One region of the Pseudorhizobium sp. NPDC055634 genome, then DNA from elsewhere that is predicted to be linked to it. Evidence: riboswitches for the same ligand, from Rfam matches in the RefSeq annotation. Region 1 holds a riboswitch; each other region holds the start of a gene.
The links. A riboswitch is a leader RNA that binds a small molecule or an ion and turns the genes downstream of it on or off. The one in region 1 is predicted to bind thiamine pyrophosphate.

Region 1 (6,816 bases):
ACGAGAAACGGTCCCATACGCCGGCGTCCAAGGCCGTTCCCGTTCGCATCCTCGTGTGACCGGCTTTCGGTGACATGCCCTGCGGCCGACCCGGGTGCGAGGCTGCGCGGCGGCTGACACGGACTTGACATTTCTCAATGTTTGCAGGTTTGCATTCGCATATTGTGCGCGCCGACGCAGGCAGCGTTTGCCTGCCTGAACGGCTGCCCGGCCCCTGATCAGATGGCCTGATGCAATCGAAGGATGAGAAGATGATCGCCGACCGTATTCGTCGCCCTGCCCTGTTTGAGAAGATCGTTTCGGCCGAGGAAGCCGCAGCCCTGATAGGGGATGGAATGATCGTCGGCATGAGCGGGTTCACGCGCGCGGGCGATGCCAAGGCGGTGCCGGTCGCAATGGCGGAACGTGCCCGCACGGACCCGTTCAAGATCACGCTGATCACCGGCGCATCGCTCGGCCACGATGTCGACAGGATGCTAACGGAGGCGAAGGTTCTTGCCCGCCGCATGCCGTTCCAGGCCGACCGCACCCTCCGCGCCGCGATAAACCGCGGGGAGGTCATGTTCATCGACCAGCACCTTTCGGAAACGGTCGAGCACTTGCGTTCGAACCAGCTCGGCCCGATCGACTACGCGATCGTTGAAGCCGCGGCGATTACCGAGGAAGGAAATATCGTTCCTTCGACTTCGGTCGGAAATTCCGCGAGTTTCGCGGTGCTTGCCAAGAAGATCATCGTCGAGATCAATCTCAGCCAGCCCCTCGAGCTCGAGGGGCTGCATGACATCTACTTCCCCGGCAAGCGGCCGACCCGGGTGCCGATTCCGGTCGTGACGTGCGACAGCCGCGTCGGCTTCCCCTATGTGCCGATCAATCCCGACAAGATCGCCGCAATCGTGGTGACCGAGGTGAAGGACAGCGCGTCGACCGTCGAGCCGCAGGATGCCGATACCAGTGCCATCGCGTCGCACCTCATCCGTCTGTTCGAGCACGAGGTTCAAAAGGGGCGGCTTGACCTTACCCTGCAGCCCTTGCAGGCGGGCATCGGGACCATCGCGAACTCGGTGCTGAGCGGTCTTGCCGACGGCCCGTTCCATCATTTGCGCATGTACAGCGAAGTCCTCCAGGACAGCACGTTCGACCTTTTCGACGCCGGCAAGCTTGCCTTCGCCTCCGGGTCGTCGATCACCCTTTCCGACGCCTGCGCCGACAGGGTCTTCTCCGATCTCCCTAAGTACAAGGAGCGGCTGGTACTCCGGCCGCAGGAGATCAGCAATCACCCGGAAGTCATCCGCAGGCTGGGGGTGATCGGCATCAATACCGCACTGGAGGTCGACATCTACGGCAACGTGAACTCGACCCATGTCAACGGCACGCACATGATGAACGGAATCGGCGGGTCTGGCGATTTTGCGCGCAATGCCTACCTGTCGATCTTCGTGACCAAATCGCTGGCCAAGGGCGGCAAGCTGTCTTCGATCGTCCCGATGGTGCCGCATGTCGATCACAACGAGCATGACGTCGACATCATCGTCACCGAAAACGGACTGGCGGACCTGCGCGAACTGGCCCCTCGCGAACGGGCCCTGGAGATCATCCGGACCTGCGCTCACCCGGATTTCCGGGACGCGTTGACGAGCTATTTCGAGCGCGCCTGCGCAAGGGGAGGGCACACGCCGCATCTCCTCGAGGAGGCGCTCTCCTGGCACGTCCGTTCCCAGGCGACCGGGACGATGCACGAAAGCTAGTCACATGGCGCACCGCGGCCCGCCCGATCCCTATCCGACGGGATCGGTTCGACCGGTGTTGTGGAAATGATGCACGGGGCCGTGGCCCGATCCGACATCGAGTTCCCCCGATCGGGCGATTGCCGTTGCGAGATACCGTTTGGCGGTGCTGACAGCCGCAGCGACGGCATTGCCCTTTCCGAGTTCCGCGGCAATCGCGCTCGAGAGCGTGCATCCCGTTCCATGGGTGTTGCTGGTCCTCACCCGGCTTCCCTCGAACCATGTCGGTCCGCTATGCTCCGCAAGGACGTCAGGACTTTCATCGCCCGGCAGATGCCCCCCCTTCACCAGCACGGCCCCCGCCCCGAACGCTCTCAACGCCTCGGCCTGCGCCACCATCGCGTTGCGGTCCCGCGCCTCCGGTTCTCCCAAAAGGGCGGCGGCCTCGGGAAGGTTCGGGGTGAGGACGGTCGCAAGCGGCAGGAGACGGTCCCTGAGCGCTGCAATCGCCTCGTCCGCAAGAAGGGAGGCGCCGCCCTTGGCGATCATGACCGGATCGAGGACGATCGGGATATCCGGATGCCGGGACAGGATGTCCGCCAGCGTTTCGGCGATCCCGGCATCGGCGATCATGCCGATCTTCACGGCATCGACCCGAATATCGTCAAGAACCGTACGGACCTGATCGGCCACGAATGCGGCAGGGACGACGTGAACCCCGTAGACGCCTTTCGTGTTCTGGGCAGTCAGCGCCGTCACGGCCGCCATTCCGTAGGTGTCGCGTGCCGCGAAGGTCTTGAGATCGGCCTGTATTCCGGCGCCCCCGGACGGGTCGGAGCCGGCGATGGAGAGAATGTTGGCGATCATGATCTCGCTCTCCTTATTTCCGCAAGCAGTTCGCGGGTGGCGCCGAGCGGGTCGGGCGTGCCGCACACTGCGGAGACGACCGCCACGCCGGACGCACCTGCCGCCAAGACCGAAGCGACATGGTCCTTTTTCAGCCCCCCGATCGCGACCGCCGGAACCGGAGAAGCCGCGACGATAGCGGCAAGGCCCTCCGGGCCGATTGGCTGCTTGTGGTCGGGCTTGGTGGCCGTGGCGAAGACCGGGCCGACACCGATATAATCGACGAGGGAAGGATCGACCCCGCGCGCCAGTTCTTTTGTCTCGACCGAGAGGCCAAGGATCAGCCGGTTTCCGATGGCAGCACGCGCCGCCGCCGTCGCCATGTCCGACTGCCCCACGTGCACGCCTTCTGCGCCAATCTCCAGGGCCGCCTCCACATCGTCATTGACCATCAGGGGCACTCCCGATCCGGCCATTGCGGCCCGGACCGATTTTCCGGCAGCGACCAGGCCGCGGCGGTCGGCGTGCTTGTCCCTGAGCTGAATCATGGTTGCGCCGCCTTCGACGGCGAGTCGGGCGGTCTCGGCCATGCCGACGGCGCGGCAGAGGTCAGGATCGAGAATGACGTAGAGCGAGAGATCAAAGTTCTTCATTCCGTGCGTATCCTTGCTTCCGCCTGGAGCCTCAGCGGGCCAATGGCCGAGAGGGCATCGAGGAACAGCGGCGGGAAAGAGCCGGGTCCTTGCGCCGGATGGCCGGCATCCTCGCCGCAGACCGCAAAAAGCGCCATGGCGGCGACGGTTGCTTCCAACGGCCGGTCCGGGGCGATGGCGGCGAAGGCTCCGGTGAGGCAGGTCAGGGCGCAGCCGAACGCCGTGACCTTGGGCATGATTTCCGAGCCTCCCTCGATCCAAATCCGGCGATCGCCGTCGGTGACCATGTCGCTCTCGCCGGTGACGGCGACGATGCAGGAGTGCCGCCGAGCAAGCTCGACTGCCGCGGATGCCGCCGCGATGCTGCTGTCGCCGCTGTCGGCGCCCTGACCCCTGCTCTCGAAGCCCGCGAGGGCGAGGATTTCCGAGGCATTCCCGCGGATAACCGTCGGTTCGAGTTCCAGAAGCTCTCCTGTCACGCGGCGTCGGAAACTCGTGGCATAGTGGGCGACCGGATCGAATATCCAGGGCTTTCCCATGGCCTTCGCCGCGCCGGCCGCACCTTTCATCCCGGGCACGCCCGCCGCCCGCAGGGTGCCGATATTGATCGTCACGGCGGCCGCGATCCCGGCGAACTCGGCAGCCTCTTCCTCGGCGCTGACCATGGCCGGCGACGCGCCGGCGGCGAGTAGGACGTTCGCGGCTATATTCATCGCGACGTCGTTTGTAATGCACTGGACAAGGGGATTGGTCGCGCGCAACGCCTCCAGCATCGTCCCGCAACTGGACGGAAAATCTGTCATGAGATCGCCCTTTCTTCATCCAGCAAGGGCAAGGCAGGGGCATCTCCACCCGCGACTCCCTCCGCCAGCATGATCTGGTTCAGGTTCAAAGGGTACTTCTCAGCCCGCTTCAGCGGACGCCCCCGTCTCCACCAGACTTAGGAAGAAATAGGGCGCTTGTCATCCTCAAACTGCCGACGCAATGCCGGAGCAAACGGAGCCGTTCCGGGCTGCTAAGGCGCGAGGCGGGACGACAGGAGCGCAAAGGCCTCGTACGGTTGGAGGCTCATAGTCGACCCTACTTCCTCCATCGGCGCATAGTTGCTGATCAGGCAGCGACCTCGCCGGCGCAATTCGTCCGGGAGCGTGACCTCGACCTCGCGCGGGGCGAAACTCGCGACGACCAGAAGCTCCTCGTCCTCCAGCGTCCGCGTATAGACGAACACATCCGGATGCTGATCCAGCCAGGCCTGATAGCGCCCGTAGACAATCACGGGATGCTGCTTGCGAAGACGGGTAAGGGCCCGGTAGTGCGCCCAGATGGAGCGATCGTCGGATATCTGGCTCGCGGCATTCAGGGTCGCATAGTTCGGATTGACCTCAATCCAGGGAGCGCCGGTCGTGAACCCGCCATTGGGATCGGCGCTCCACTGCATGGGCGTGCGCGCGTTGTCACGGGCGCTTTCGTTTGCGCCGCGGATGAAGTCTTCCGCGGGAAGCCCTGCCTCCAGATGCAGGCGATACAGGTTGAGTGTCTCGATATCCTTGTAATGGTCGATGGAGGCGAAGGCGGCATTGGTCATGCCGATCTCTTCGCCCTGGTAGATGAACGGCGTGCCCTTCATGAGATGCAGCACGGTGGCGAGCATCTTGGCCGATTCCACGTGGTAGCCCGTGGAATTGCCGTACCGCGAGACGGCGCGTGGCAGGTCGTGGTTGCCCCAGAACAGGGAGTTCCATCCGTCTTCCGAAAGCGCGTGCTGCCATTTGCCGAAAACCGCCTTCAGCTTGACGAGGTCTATCGGCTTCGGCCGCCACTTTCCCATCACTTCGTCCCAGCTCTGGGTCACATGCTCGAACTGGAACACCATGGAGAGTTCGCGACGGTTCCTTCCCGAATAGAGCAGGGCAGAATCCGGCGTCGCGCTCCAGGCCTCGCCGACCGTCAGAATGTCCCGCTGCCCGAACGTCTCGCGGTTCATTTCCTGAAGGTAATCATGGAGGTGCGGGCCGTCGGCGGTAATGCCCGCATCGACATCCTTGCCGATGAGATCGATCACGTCCATCCGGAAGCCGGCAATGCCCCGATCCAGCCACCAGTTCATCATCCGGTAGATTTCAGACCTCACCTCGGGGTTCTTCCAGTTGAGGTCCGGCTGTCTCTTCGAAAACAGATGCAGGTAGTATTCGCCGGTCTCCGGGCAGAGTGTCCATGCGGAACCTCCAAAGGAAGACGTCAGGTCGTTGGGCGGACCGCCGTCCGGCGCCGGTGGCCGCCAGATGTAGTAGTCGCGCAGTCGGTTTTCCCGCGAACTGCGCGCATCGATGAACCATGGGTGCTCCTCGGACGTGTGGTTGACCACGAGATCGAGGAGGATCCCGATGCCCCGCTGGCGCGCCTCCGCGACGAGCCTGTCAAAGTCTGCAAGAGTACCGAATTCGGGTGCGATAGCCTGATAGTCAGCGATGTCGTAGCCATTGTCGTCCATCGGCGACTTGTAGATCGGCGAAAGCCAGAGGACCGTAACGCCGAGGGACTGCAGGTAGTCGAGGCGGCTGATGATGCCGGGAAGGTCGCCGACCCCGTCTCCGTTGCTGTCGCAGAAACTGCGCGGATAGATCTGGTAGACAGTTGCGGCATGCCACCATTTTCGCTCGGGGATCGGTAGGTTTTGCGGCCTGGCGGCAAGCTCGGTCATGCGCGGCTCCGATATCGGGATCACGATCGCCAACGCAAGATGAGCGGAGCGGTTCCCGTCGTTTGAACGCAAGGCCGATCAAGAAACGTTTCCCGCCCGGGGTTGGCAATCATCGAGAATGCGGCGCGCCGCACTTACCGCAGGAGACCCTGGCCGCCATCGACGTAGATCGGCACGCCCGTCACATGCCGGGCCCTGTGCGATGCGAGGAAGAGGATCACATCGGCGACGTCCATGGCGGCGCCGGGCGCGCCCTCCGTCAACGGTATGTCGCCTTCGGGCCACTCGACTGGAACGGCCGTCTCGTCGGCATCGCGGATGCTGGTGTTGTCGTCGATCTCCGTGGAGATCTTCCCCGGGCAGACCGCGTTGATCCGGATCTTGTGCCTTCCGAGTTCCAGTGCCAGCTGCTTCGTCATGGCCACCTGTGCCGCCTTGGTGGCGGAATAGGCGGTGGCCCCCGGCGAACTAAACGTCCGATTGCCGTTGATGGAGGAAACGATGATGATCGATCCGCCGCCATGGGCCTTCATGACCGGCACGGTCGTGTGAAGCGTCAGATATGTGCCGCGCAGGTTCACCGCGATCGTCTGGTCCCATTCCTCGGGCTTCAGTGTGTCGATGGGCGCCCATACCCCGTTGATGCCGGCATTGGCGACGACGATGTCCACCCGGCCGAATGCCTCGATCATGCGGGAGACCGCCTCGTTCATCTGCGCCTCGTCGGCGACATCCGCCTCCAGCACGATCGCCTCCCCACCCCTCGCGGTGATTTCAGCGGCCGCCACTTCCAGATCCCGGCGCGTATGTCCGAGCAGGGCGACCTTTGCTCCATGGGCGGCAAGCGTCACCGCCGATGCCCGGCCGATGCCCGATCCGGCACCGGTTACCA
Region 2 (6,816 bases), on a different contig from region 1:
AATCGACGCCCTCGACGGCATCCTTGTGCACCAGCCATGTGGTGGTGACCGCCGTCTCTTCCGCCGACAGCGGCAGCACGCGGAAGGAGATCGCATGGTCGACGAGGATGTGGTTCCACGTCGTCGGGTAATGGAAGAGCAGCATCGTGCCGATATGCGAGATCGTGACATCGTCGGAGAGCGGCCGTCGCACGGCCCTTCGGCCCGTCATCGTGTAGCTTTCGGCATCCTCGATCAGCGGCATGCGGGCGGTGCGGAACTGGCCGGACGGGTCGATGCGGAACTCGCTCGGCAGCCGCGCCGCCTCGCAGCGTGCCCAGTGTTCCGCGATGACCGGATCGTCCTTTGCGCCCTGCACCCCCGTCGCGCTCGGCGCCTCTGGATAGGTGCGGCAGAGTTCCGGGTGATTGCTGGCGCAGTGGTAGCATTCCCGGTTGTTTTCCCAGACGAGCTTCCAGTTGCCCTTTTCGACGATCGTGTTCCGGTGGGCGACCTTGGCTTCCCACAGCCGGTGCGGCTTCATGTACGGCTCGATCGACGCGCGCACCGGACCGAAGTCGCCCGGCGTCTCGGCAAGGCAGATGAAGATGTAGCCCGCGACGCTCTCGCAGGCGACGGCCTTCATGCCGAACTGCGCCTTGTCGAAATCCTCGCCCATCTGCCGCGCGAAGACCAGCGAGCCGTCGAGGTCGTAGGTCCACTGGTGGTAGGGGCAGACGAGGCGGGCGGACGCGCCGCGCTCCTGGGTGCAGACCCGGTGGCCGCGATGGCGGCAGGTATTGTGGAAGGCCCGGATCGCGCCGTCCTTTCCCCTGACGATCACCACCGGATAGTCGCCGATCTGCGCCGTGAAATAATTGCCGGCGCGCGGGATCTCGCAGTCATGGCCGATGAACAGCCAGTCCTTGTACCAGATCTCCTCCAGATCGACCCGGTGGAAATCGGGATCGGTGTAGAAGGGTTGTTCGAGGCTGAAGCCGGGGGTCCTTGCCCTGATCCGGCGAAGCATGTCGTTGCGGGCATCCATTCTCTTCATCCCTTCGCGGGACCGTCGGATGGCTTAGTTGCGCACCGGCCCGCCCTGAGGCGCCGTCGCCCGATCGCCCACCGCAACCAGTCGTTCCTATCGACCCTGGGCCGGTCATCGTCTTCTCGAAACCGCACTGCGCGTGCGGCGCCGAACAGCTTCAGGCTAGCAGAGGTGCCGGCATTTCGAGATGTTCTTTCGCGACATGGCGACTGCGCAAACGGAACAGCCGTTCGACACGGCGATTTCCTCTCCGGTTCCGGCCCGTCCTGTGGTATCGGCATGACGGTCGCGCTCGCGGGTGGACTGCCCATGCCGCCGCGCGACACGGGGCATCAATCGGAGGAACAGCATGCCGACACCACCTTTCCGTGCCGACCACGTCGGCAGCCTTCTTCGCCCGCTCGCCATTGCGGAGGCACGCGCGGCGCAAGTCGACGCGGCCACCCTGCGCGCCATCGAGGACGCTGAAATCCCGAAGCTCATCAGGATGCAGGAAGAGGTCGGCCTCAAGGTCGTCACCGACGGCGAGGCCCGCCGCGCCTTCTGGCATTTCGATTTCATGGGCATGCTCGACGGCATGGACATGGAAACCCGCGGCCAGGGCGTGCAGTTTCACGGCACCCAGATCCCGCCGGTCCATCCGGTGATCAACGGCAAGCTCGGCTTCCCCAAGGATCACCCGATGCTCGAGCACTTCACCTTCGTGAAGGATCATACGACCGTCTGCCCGAAGATCTCGATCCCCGGCCCGTCCTGCGTCCACTTCCGCACCGATCCGGTCGACGTCCGCCCGGCCGAGTACAAGGATCCCGACGTCCTCTTCGCCGATATCGCCGAGACCTACCGTCAGGCGGTCGCCGCCTTCTACGCCGCCGGATGCCGCTACCTGCAGCTGGACGACATCTTCTTCGCCTATCTCGGCGATCCGAAGCAGCGCGAGCAGCGCAAGGCCATGGGCCAGGATCCGGACTGGCTGATCGACCGCTATGCCTGGATGCTCGAGGAGGCGATCAAGGACCGGCCCTCCGACATGGTCATCGGCATGCACATGTGCCGCGGCAATTTCCGCTCCACCTACGCCGCCACCGGCGGCTACGACGCGGCCGCGGACGCCATCTTCAACAAGACCAGCGTCGATATCTATTTCATGGAATACGATACCGACCGCGCCGGCGGGCTGGAGCCGCTCAAGCTCCTGCCGAAGGGCCGCAAGCGCATCATGGCCGGCTTCATCACCACCAAGACGCCGGAGCTGGAATCCATGGACTGGCTGCGCAAGCAGTTCGAGGCGGCCTCCCGCTACGTCGACATGGACCAGCTCGGCATCGCGCCGCAATGCGGTTTCGCGTCGACCGAGCACGGCAATGCCATCACCGAGGAAGACCAGCGCCGCAAGCTCGAACTGGTGGTGAACACCGCCCGGGAAATCTGGGGAACGGCGTAAGCCCTTGGTAAAGCCGAACCCGTCCGTTGCCGCGGGCGGGTTCGCATCGATCCCGACCCTCTCCCGCCAGAACCTCCCGCCCGCGAACGGCCCGCCTCCGCGCCGGTGACAGGTGCCTCTGATCCTTTCCCGCACCGACCCGATTGACACTCGCCCGGACTTCGCCGAACATGGCCGCATTCCGAGGGGGGCATCGTAACGATGCTGAGATGGCGGTGAGCCGGACCCTTGAACCTGATCCGGGTCATGCCGGCGTAGGAACGGAAACGGCCTTTTTCGGCGCGAATTCTCTTCTCCGCTTTGCCTGGATCTCCGTGATGTAACGTCGGGAGATCGATTCATGCCATGCATTTCAAGTCGGCGCCCCCGGACGGGGCGTCCGCCGTCCGGCCGGCCGGCGCGATAGGCGGACCATGCCGTCCCGTCACATGGGGATGGGGGTCGTCGGCCTGCTGGTGCTCTGGCAGCTCGCGGTCTGGCTCTTCACGCCCCCGGCCTACATCCTGCCGCCACCGGCGAACGTGCTCGCCGCCTTCGCCACTCGGGGCGGCTTCCTGCTGTCCAACAGCCTGGTCACGATCACCGAGATTGCCATCGGGCTTGCCTGCGGCGCGCTGCTCGGCTCGCTCGCGGCCCTTGCGGTCGCCGCCTTCCCCCGTGCCGGCCGGCTCGTCTGGCCCGTCATCCTCGTGCTTCAGGCGCTGCCGGTCTTCGTGCTGGCGCCGATCCTCGTCTTGTGGTTCGGGTTCGGTGTCGCGTCGAAGGCGGTGATGGCCACGATCATCATCTTCTTCCCGGTCGCGTCCGCATTCGCCGATGGCCTCAACCGGACCGACCCCGCCATCCTCGATGCCGTGGCGCTGACCCCGGCGACCCATTGGCAGACCCTTCGCCACATCCGCGTTCCGCTCGCCCTGCCGGGCCTCGTGTCCGGCCTGCGCGTCGCAGCGCCCCTTGCGCCCATCGGCGCGGTGGTCGGTGAATGGGTCGGCGCGTCTGCCGGGTTGGGCTTTGTCATGGTCCAGGCGAACGCCCGCATGCAGACCGATATCGTCTTCGCCGCAACCGTCGTCCTCGCGCTGCTCACCCTTCTGTTGCGGCTCGCGGTCGATGCGGCCACCGCCCGCTTCACGCCCTGGGCGCCCGAAGTCCCGTCCCGTAACGCAAGATAGTTAGCCGGAGAAGCTTTCATGAATAGTCGTCTTGTTTCCCTCCTCCTCACCGCGGCCCTTTCGATGCCGATGACCGCTCATGCCGCGGATCGCCTGACCGTCATGCTGGAGTGGTTCGTCAATCCCGATCATGCGCCGATCGTCGTCGCCCGCCAGAAGGGCCTGTTTGAGGCGGAGGGGCTGGAGGTCGAACTCATCCCGCCGGCCGACCCCTCGTCCGTTCCGCGGCTCGTCTCGGCACGGCAGGCCGATGTCGGCGTCCACTATCAGCCCAACCTCTACCTCGACCATGCCGCGGGTCTGCCGCTCGTTCGCTTCGGCACCCTGGTGGAGACGCCTTTGAACACGCTGACGGTGCTCTCCGACGGACCGGTCAACACGCTCGCAGATCTCAAGGGCAGGAAGATCGGCTTTTCCGTCTCCGGCTTCGAGAGTGCCATGCTGAGGTGCATGCTTGCGGCCGAGGGGATAGCCCCGGACGAGGTGGAACTCGTCAATGTCAACTTCGCGCTTACCTCGTCGCTTCTCGGCAGGCAGGTCGATGCGACGATCGGCGGCTACCGCAATTTCGAACTCACCCAGATCCGGCTTGCGGGAGGAAAGGCGCGCGCCTTCTTCCCTGAGGAACACGGCGTGCCGATCTATGACGAATTGATCTTCGTGACGCGCAGCGAACTTGCCGGCGACGATCGCCTGCCGCGGTTCCTCAAGGCGGTGGAAGAGGCCAGCATCTTCCTCACCAACCATCCGGATGAAGCCTGGGCGCTCTTCATCGCCGCCTATCCCGATCTCGACGACGAACTGAACCGCCAGGCCTTCCGCGATACCCTTCCGCGCTTTGCCAAGCGCCCCGCCGCGCTCGACCGTGGTCGCTATGCCCGCTTCGGCGCCTTCCTGGTCGAAAGTGGGCTGATCGAAAAGGCGCCGCCGGTCGCGGATATCGCCATCGAGATCGGGGGGTGACGCGGATGGCGTCCGGCGACAGTGCCGGCGGGAACCCGGCCCAGCCCGCCTTGCTCCGACCGGAAGACCGGCCGGCAGCGCCTTCCGTCGCGGCCGGGCTCGCGCTGCGGATTACAGGCGTGCTCTCGGCTGCGGCGGGCATTCTCCTCGCAATGCTCCTGCTTCTCGTCCTCGTCGCGGTCGCGCTCCGCTACGGCGCCTCGACCGGCTTTGCCGGCACGGAGGAGGCCGCTCTCTGGCTCTTCCTCGCGCTTGTCTGCGCGGGCCTGCCGCTGACGCTGCGGGGCCCGCTTTCCCTTCGCCTCGATATCGTCACCCGGCTCCTGCCGCCGCGCGGGCGGGGCATGGCAACCGTCGGCGCCGATGCCGTGAGTGCGGCCGCGGGCTTCCTTCTCGCCAGGGGAGGGGCCGAGGCGGCGACGGCGATACGCTCGGTCTCGCCTGCGCTTGGCCTGCCGGAATATCTGAGGTTCTGGCCGCTCGCGGCGGGCGGCCTTCTCCTTCTTGCCATGCTCCTCCTGCTGCGCATCGCCGAGGGGAAGGGATTTCATGGCGTCCTGTCGCTTGTCGCCGGCGCGGCAATCGCCTTCGTCCTCCCGGAGGCCGACCTCGTCTCCGGCCTCCTGCCGAGCGCGGTCGCCGCACTCGCCGCCGGCGCCGGTCTCCTCGTCGGCGCCCCGCTTGCCCACTGCCTCCTGGCCGGGGTCCTGATCGCAATTCCGGCCGGAAGCGGAATGTCGGAACCTGCCATCGTCTCCTCGGCCGCGTCGGGCATGTCGCGCTTCCTGCTCCTCGCCATCCCATTCTTTCTTCTCTGCGGCGGCCTGCTCACCATCTCCGGCGCCGGGCATCGCCTCGTGCGGCTGGCTGAAACCCTTGTCGGCCACAGGAGGGCTGGCCTGGCGCAGACCGCGCTCCTGACCAGCGTCTTCTTCTCCGGCGCGTCCGGTTCGTCGATCGCCAACGCCGCCTTCGGGGCGGCCACCTTTCATCCGCATCTCGTGCGCCAGGGCTATCCCCCCGAGCGTTCCGCCGCGATCATCGCCGCCACTTCCGTCCTCGACAATATCATTCCCCCGTCGATCGCCTTCCTCATCCTGGCGGCCGCGACGGACGTTTCGGCCGGTGCCTTGCTGACGAGCGGCCTCTATGCCGGTCTTCTCATGGCCGCCTGCCTGGCGGTGGCGATCCGTCTGGCGAATGGCGACAGCCCCCGCGGTCGCCGGGCCGGCGGCCCTGAACGGGCAAGCGCCATGCTGGCCGCGCTGCCGGCGCTCGGGCTTGTCGCCGTCGTCATCTGCGGCATCCGTTTCGGGATCGTGACCCCGACCGAGGCTGCCGCCGTCGCGGCCGGCTACGCGCTTCTTCTTGCCATCGCAGGCGGGTTCCGTGGCCGGGAGCTTGTCTCCACCTTCCGCCAGGCGGGCGCCGAAACGGCCGCGATCGGCCTCCTGATCGGCGCGGCGGCGCCCTTCGCCTTTCTTCTCGCCATGGACGATGTCGCCGGGGCGGTCGTCGGCATCGTCGGGTCGCTCGGCGAAAGCCCGTGGCAGGTCCTCCTGCTCTGCAATCTCGTCCTGCTCGGGGCAGGCCTCGTGCTCGACACCGGAGCCGCCATCCTCCTGCTCGGACCGATCCTGCTGCCGCTTGCGATCGCCGCCGGGATCGATCCCGTCCAGGTCGGGGTGATTGCCGTGGTCAACCTGATGATCGGAGGCCTCACGCCGCCGGTCGGCATGCTGGTCTTCGTCGTCAGCGGTACGACCGGCGTTCCCGCCGGCGCGCTCTTCAGGGCGGTCGTCCCCTATCTCGCCGCGCTGCTATGCGCCCTCCTGATCCTCTGCCAGCTCGCACTTCTCCTCTGAAAGGATAGCCGATGCTCCCGCTCAAACGCCGTGACTTCCTTGCCGCCGCCGGCCTTCTCCCGGCCCTGGCCTCGCCCGGTTTCATTCGCCCCGCCCATGCCCGCACCCGGGTGGTCACGGTCGCCTCGCTGCTCGGGGAGGAAAAGCCGGAAACGCGGATCTGGCGCTGGGTCGCGGAACGGTCGGAAGAGCGTCTTCCCGGCCGCTTTCGCTTTAGGATCGTCGCCAACGGTGCGTTGGGCGGCGAGAAGGATGTTGCCGACGGCGCGCTGCTCGGCTCGATCCAGGCAAGCCTCTGCACCGTCTCGACCCTGACCGCCTGGGTGCCGCAACTGCAGATCC
Region 3 (6,816 bases), on a different contig from region 1:
AGGCTTTCCCGGACGTCCCGCGCCACCCGTATCCGTCAGCCAAGAACGAAACCGACGGAGAGATCGCGACGGCCGAGGCAATCGAGCGGGGAGCGGGACGCCTTGTGCTTGCGGGCGCCCTCGGCGGCGAGCGAAGTGACCATGCCCTGCAGCATGTCGTCCATGCCCTGAGCCTTGCCGAGCGGGGCATCGACGTGCTGCTGACCTCCGGAACCGAAGAAGCCGTGCCCCTGCTTCCGGGACGCGTCGCGATCGACCTGCCGGCTGGTTCCTTGTTCTCGGTGATCGGTCTCTCCGACCTGGAGGGTCTCGATATCGTCAACGCCCGCTACCCGCTGGAGAGTTTCTCCCTGCCCTTCGGCTCGTCCCGGACGATTTCAAATGTGGCCAAGGGTCCCGTCACCTTCGCCCTTCAACGCGGCACGGCGATGATCCTCGCCCGCCCCTATGACCTCAGCGGAGCCTGACCCATGGCGCCTCCCATCCTCAAACTCGACGATATCTTCCTGAGCTTCGGGGGCACGCCCCTTTTGGCCGGCGCGAGCCTGCAGGTGGAACCGGGCGACCGCATCTGCCTCGTCGGACGTAACGGATCCGGCAAGTCCACGCTGATGAAGATCGCCGCCGGCATGGTCGAGCCGCAATCGGGCGAAGTATTCCGCCATCCGGGGGCGACGATCCGGTACCTCGAGCAGGCACCGGACTTCCAGGGCTATCGAACGGTCCAGGCTTATGCGGAAGCAGGCCTCGGGCCCGGCGACGATCCCTACCGCGTCACCTACCTCCTGGAACATCTCGGCCTCACCGGGGAGGAGGACCCGGCACGCCTCTCGGGCGGCGAAGCCCGGCGCGCGGCGCTTGCCCGCGTCATGGCGCCCGAGCCCGACATCCTCATGCTCGACGAGCCGACCAACCACCTGGACCTGCCGACGATCGAATGGCTGGAGGACGAGCTCCGGAAGACGCGAAGCGCCCTCGTGCTGATCTCGCACGACCGGCGTTTCCTGGAGAAGGTCTCGACGGCGACCGTCTGGCTAGATCGCGGCACCTCCCGTCGTCTCGACCGCGGCTTTTCCCATTTCGAAGCCTGGCGCGACGAGGTGCTGGCGGCGGAGGAACTGGAGCAGCACAAGCTGGGCAAGGCGATCGAGCGCGAGGAGCACTGGCTGCGCTACGGCGTGACGGCGAGGCGCAAGCGCAACATGCGCCGCCTTGGTGAATTGCAGACCATGCGCGCGACCTACCGCGGCCACAAGGGTCCGCAGGGGACGGTGCAGGCGGCCGCATCGGAAGGCCGGGAATCCGGCAAGCTGGTGATCGAGGCGGAGGCCATTACCAAGCTCTACGGGGAACGCGTCATCGTCGCTCCCTTCTCGATCCGCGTGCACCGTGGCGACAGGATAGGCCTCGTCGGCCCGAACGGTGCAGGCAAGACCACCCTCCTGAAAATGCTGACAGGCCAGCTCGAGCCCGATAGCGGCACAGTCCGGCTCGGAACCAATCTCGAGATCGCCACCCTCGACCAGAAGCGCGAGGACCTCGACCCCGAGGACACGCTTGCCCACTACCTCACGGACGGACGCGGCGAGACGCTTCTCGTCAATGGCGAACAACGTCACGTCGCGGGCTACATGAAGGATTTCCTCTTCCAGCCCGAGCAAATGCGGACGCCGATCAAAAACCTTTCCGGCGGCGAGCGCGCGCGCCTGATCCTTGCCCGGATCATGGCCAAGCCTTCCAACCTGCTGATCCTCGACGAACCCACCAACGACCTCGACATCGAAACGCTGGACCTGCTGCAGGAGATCGTCGCCGGCTACAACGGCACCGTCATCCTGGTCAGCCACGATCGCGACTTCCTCGACCGGACGGTGACCTCGACCATTGCGCCCGCCGATCCCGAGGCGCCGGACGGGCGCTGGATCGAATATGCTGGCGGCTATTCTGACATGCTGGCCCAACGGCGCGGCGCGCAGGAGGAAAGACGGCGATCCGAGCGCCAGGCCAGGGAAAAGGCGGAAGGGACGCCGCCCGCCGGCGATGCGCCCAAGAATCGCGGCAAGCTGTCCTTCAAGCAGAAGTTCGCCCTGGAAAACCTGCCGAAGGATATCGAAAGGGCCGAGGCCGAGATCGCCTCGCGGGAAGAGCGAATGGCCGATCCGAACCTTTTCTCGAGGGACCCGGCAGGCTTCAATGCGCTGGCTGGCGAACTGGAGGCACTGCGCAAGCGCCTTGCCGGGATGGAAGAGGAATGGCTTGAGCTTGAAATGCTGCGCGAGGAGCTTGAGGGCTGATCTTAACCATCTGTTAGCCATGAAAAGGACTTGAAGCACGTCAACCTGTCGCATTGCGGAACAATGCCGGCGAGTGGTCGTTCGGGTGGCAGTATCGATGTGGCACGGCCTGATCGGTACCAAGCGGCACCGAACCATCAGGAGCATCCGATGCTGACAGGCGTAACGAGTGGTTGGCAGAACCCAGTCTCCGAGGAACACCGTGTCCTCATCGTGGAGGACGAATTCCTGATTGCCCTCGACGTGGCAGAGACGATCGAGGCCATGGGCCTCAAGGTCGCCGGACTGGCGAACGGTCGCAGCCCCGCCCTGGCACTCGCGCATTCCGCGGACATCGCCCTCGTCGACGTCAACCTGGCGGACGGCAGGACAGGCCCGTCCATCGGCCGTGAACTGGCGGAGAAATACGGAGTTACGGTTATCTTCATGACCGCAAATCCCGAGGAGATCGAGCCTGGCAACAACGGCCCTCTGGGCGTTCTCACCAAGCCGGTCATGCCTCATGTCATCGAGCAGTCGATCGGCTATGCGCTTGCGGGCCGCACGGGCGGCTGCGCCGAACTGCCGCGCGAGCTTCGCGTCTTCCAGCGCGCTCACTGACCGCACCTGGACGGCGCTTGCAAAGCGCCGTGTCCCTCGCTAAATCTCTGGCTGATCTAACGGGGTGCCGCGCGCGGCTGAGAGGTATCCACCAACCCGCAGAACCTGATCCGGTTAACACCGGCGGAGGGATTAGACGGCGTCCATCGGCCCCTATTCCTTCGCGATCAGCACGGAGGCATGGATGCGGCTCTCGGGATTTTTGGCTTTCATCGCGGGATTGACCGCTCTGACCCCGGCTCTTGCCCAGGAGCCCAGCCTTACCGTCTATACCTACGAAAGCTTCACGGCCGAATGGGGCCCGGGCCCTCGGGTAAAGGCGGAGTTCGAGAAGTCCTGCGGATGCAGGGTGAACTTCGTGGCTGTGGCCGACGGCGTCGCGCTTCTCTCCCGGCTGAAACTCGAAGGCGAAAATACTGAGGCCGACATCGTCCTGGGTCTCGACACCAATCTTGCCGCAGAAGCCAAGGCGACGAGCCTGTTCGAGCCTCATGGTCTCGATACCGGCGCAATCACGGTGCCGGGCGGCTACCGGGACGACATCTTCATCCCCTATGACTACGGACATTTTGCAGTCGTCTACGACACCAAGACCATCGACGCCCCGCCGACGAGCCTGAAGGATCTGGTGGAGGGGGACCCGTCGCAGAAGATCGTGATCCAGGATCCACGCACCTCCACCCCGGGGCTCGGATTGCTCTTGTGGGTGAAGTCCGTCTACGGCGACCACGCCGAAGAGGCATGGACCAAGCTTCGCCGTCGCATCCTGACCGTAACTCCGGGCTGGTCGGAGGCCTATGGCTTGTTCACCAAGGGCGAGGTTCCGATGGTCCTCTCCTACACCACCTCTCCCGCCTATCACATGGTCGCCGAGGGTAGCGATCGATACCAGGCGGCACCCTTCGCTGAGGGCCATTACATCCAGATCGAGGTGGCAGGGCTGACGCGGACGTCGGATGAGAAGGAACTTGCGCGGCGGTTCCTCGATTTCATGATGTCGCCCGCCCTCCAGGACATCATTCCGACGACCAACTGGATGATGCCGGCGGGAAAGACGAGCGAGCCTTTGCCACCAGCGTTCGATCGGCTCGTGCAGCCGGCCAGGACCTTCCTCATGGATCCTTCCGAAGTGGCATCGAACCGTCAGGCATGGATCGACGAATGGCTGACCGCCATGAGCGGACGCTAGCCTCCGATGCTGACAGGACGGGAGCAGAGAGCCGCGATCGGCGGAGGCATTATCGCCTTCTTCGCCATCGCCGCTTTTGTAGGGCTTGCCGTCTACGCACTTCTTGCCGCCGCGCCGGCAGGTGAAGGTCACGCCTTCTGGTCGGCCTATACGGTGCGCGTACTGCGGTTCACGCTGCTTCAGGCGGGGCTCTCGACGCTGCTTTCCATCGGACTTGCAATCCCGGTCGCACTGGCGCTCGCCCGGCGGCCGCAACTTCCGGGACGGCTCTGGATCCTGCGGCTGATGGCGCTGCCGATGGGGCTTCCCGCACTTGTGGCGGCGCTTGGCCTCATCACGATCTGGGGCAGACAGGGGCTCCTCAACTCGCTCCTCCTGCAGGCAGGCCTCGACGAGCCGGTGAGCATCTACGGCCTCGGCGGCATCCTGCTCGCGCATGTTTTCTTCAACCTGCCGCTCGCCTGCCGGTTGATGGTCGCCTCACTCGACCGTCTGCCGGGCGAATACTGGATGCTTGCCGCGCAACTGGGCATGCGGCCGGCGCCTATCTTCCGGTTCATCGAATGGCCTGTGCTGCTCCGGGTCCTGCCGGGAATCGCCGGCCTGGTCTTCATGCTTTGCGCAACGAGCTTCACGCTCGTCCTGGTGCTCGGAGGAGGACCGGCCGCGACCACGCTGGAAGTCGCGATCTACCAGTCCCTGCGGTTCGACTTCGATCCCGCCCGCGCGGTGGCGCTGTCGCTGCTGCAGATCGGTCTGACGGCCCTGCTCCTGATCACGCTCTCCCTCCTGCCTGCCACCGATGACCGGTTTCCGAGAAGCGGGCGCCACGTGCGTCGTTTCGACGGGCATGGATTTGCCGCGCGTGCATGGGACGCGCTGGTCATCACCACCGCCACCGCCTTTGTCCTCCTGCCCGTTCTCGCGGTTCTCGCTGCGGGGTTACAGGCGGACCTCTCCCGTCTCCTCCAGAGCAACACCTTCCATCGGGCGCTGGCAACGAGCGCGACGATCACGCTGGCATCCGGCCTGCTCGCAGTCTCGGGCTCGGTCGCCCTCGTCAACGCGCGCCTGGCGATTGCCGACCGAAAGAACCCCGGCATGCTGCTCGGCGGCTTCTCCTCCATTCTCGGCGCCACCTCCCTGCTCGTCCTCCTCGTGCCACCGGTCGTGCTGGGCACGGGCTGGTTCCTGTTTCTGCGGCTCTCGGGCTCGGCGTCAACGTGGATCGTCTGGATCGTCGTTGCGATCAACGCGCTGATGTCGATCCCCTTCGTCATCAGGGTACTGGAACCGGCAATGGCCGAGCATCGCAGGGATACCGCCCGCCTTGCCGCGAGCATTGGCGTGACGGGATGGGCCCGCTTCTGGCGGATCGACCGCCCCGTGCTGACGAGGCCGGCGCTCCTGGCGCTATCGTTCGCGATGGCGCTGTCCCTCGGCGACCTGGGGGCGGTCGCGCTCTTCGCTTCCAACGATTTCGTCACCCTGCCCTGGCTGCTCTACGGCAGCCTCTCCAGTTACCGCACGCAGGATGCCGACGGTCTCGCGCTGTTGCTGGCGGCGGTATGTCTCCTGCTGACGGTGATCGGAACGTCGGGTCGGCAAATGAACGGGAGCCATCATGCCCATCGCTGAGTCTGCGCCTGAAATCCGGCTCGAGAACCTGGACCTGAATCTGGGGAGCGCGCGCCTTCATCTCGACTGCACCATCCCGGCCGGTATAATCACCGCCATTGCCGGGCCATCCGGCGCGGGCAAGTCCACGCTTCTGAACCTTGTCTCCGGATTCGAGATGCCGGACAGCGGTCGCGTCCTGTTCGGCGGCAAGGATATGGCGGGCCGCCATCCCTCCGAGCGCCCGGTATCGCTGGTCTTCCAGCACAACAATCTCTTCGGTCACCTCGACGTCTTCACCAACGTCTCGCTCGGGATCAACCCGTCCCTGCGCAAGCTGAGCGGCGAGGAGCGGGAAGCCGTGGTCACCGCGCTTGATCGGGTCGGGTTGGCGGGCATGGAGCGGCGGCTCCCGCCCACACTGTCCGGCGGCGAGCAGCAACGCGTCGCATTTGCCCGCGCGCTGGTGCGCCGCAAGCCCGTCCTCCTGTTGGACGAGCCCTTCGCCGCGCTGGATCCGGGGCTGAGGCTGGAGATGGCCGAGCTCCTGTCCGATTTGCATCGGGAGACCAGGATTACCGTCATCCTCGTGACCCACGACCGGGAGGAGCTTCGCCGCCTGGCGGACCATGTCCTTTTCATGGACGGTGGACATATCCTGGTCGCTGCCCCGGTCGCGCAGTTCCTGAAGCGGCATGATCTGGCCGCCGTCCGGCAATTCCTCGCCGGCTGACCCCTGCCACAATTTAGTCGTGGCACGGTGGCATCGCAGCAACAGCATGGTCCTGCTTTGATTGCCACGGGCGTTCTGGACAGGAAGCACTATATTGGCTGAAAGAAAGTCGCTAAGCCGGAAGAAAAAGGCGGCCGGCCTTGTACAGGGTGGGGCGTCCCCTGCGGATGATGGGAAGCGGGTCTGTAGAATGACGAAGCCGAGACTGCGGACGAGCAAGCGTGGAGGGACGGCGTCCCGCCGGACCGGTACGGCCCGCGCGGCAAGGCATCTTGCCTTCCTGTTCGCCTCCGCCGCCGCGCTCTCCAGCTGCCAGTCCATCCTCGACCAGGCTTACCAGCCGAATGTCGCCCCATCCGAGAACCCGCAGATCGTCGATCAGG

Region 2: another riboswitch for thiamine pyrophosphate. It lies ahead of ACWGPT_RS04870 (ABC transporter permease); the one in region 1 lies ahead of thiM (hydroxyethylthiazole kinase).
Region 3: another riboswitch for thiamine pyrophosphate. It lies ahead of thiB (thiamine ABC transporter substrate binding subunit); the one in region 1 lies ahead of thiM (hydroxyethylthiazole kinase).

The regions. Positions count from the first base shown of each region.
Region 1 covers NZ_JBSHHW010000009.1:124,441-131,256, forward strand. The annotation lists gene ACWGPT_RS15540 (FdhF/YdeP family oxidoreductase) at 1-59, shown strand, start outside; gene ACWGPT_RS15545 (acetyl-CoA hydrolase/transferase family protein) at 252-1,745, shown strand; gene thiD (bifunctional hydroxymethylpyrimidine kinase/phosphomethylpyrimidine kinase) at 1,776-2,591, opposite strand; gene thiE (thiamine phosphate synthase) at 2,588-3,223, opposite strand; gene thiM (hydroxyethylthiazole kinase) at 3,220-4,026, opposite strand; TPP riboswitch at 4,066-4,160, opposite strand; gene ACWGPT_RS15565 (glycoside hydrolase family 13 protein) at 4,239-5,924, opposite strand; gene ACWGPT_RS15570 (SDR family oxidoreductase) at 6,059-6,816, opposite strand, start outside.
Region 2 covers NZ_JBSHHW010000002.1:374,847-381,662, reverse strand. The annotation lists gene ACWGPT_RS04880 (aromatic ring-hydroxylating oxygenase subunit alpha) at 1-1,027, opposite strand, end outside; gene ACWGPT_RS04875 (5-methyltetrahydropteroyltriglutamate--homocysteine S-methyltransferase) at 1,380-2,474, shown strand; TPP riboswitch at 2,649-2,752, shown strand; gene ACWGPT_RS04870 (ABC transporter permease) at 2,888-3,646, shown strand; gene ACWGPT_RS04865 (ABC transporter substrate-binding protein) at 3,665-4,609, shown strand; gene ACWGPT_RS04860 (TRAP transporter large permease) at 4,615-6,474, shown strand; gene ACWGPT_RS04855 (TRAP transporter substrate-binding protein) at 6,486-6,816, shown strand, end outside.
Region 3 covers NZ_JBSHHW010000006.1:206,178-212,993, forward strand. The annotation lists gene ACWGPT_RS12355 (thiamine diphosphokinase) at 1-467, shown strand, start outside; gene ACWGPT_RS12360 (ABC-F family ATP-binding cassette domain-containing protein) at 471-2,294, shown strand; gene ACWGPT_RS12365 (response regulator) at 2,445-2,894, shown strand; TPP riboswitch at 2,945-3,043, shown strand; gene thiB (thiamine ABC transporter substrate binding subunit) at 3,061-4,083, shown strand; gene ACWGPT_RS12375 (thiamine/thiamine pyrophosphate ABC transporter permease ThiP) at 4,090-5,721, shown strand; gene ACWGPT_RS12380 (thiamine ABC transporter ATP-binding protein) at 5,708-6,433, shown strand; gene ACWGPT_RS12385 (M48 family metalloprotease) at 6,624-6,816, shown strand, end outside.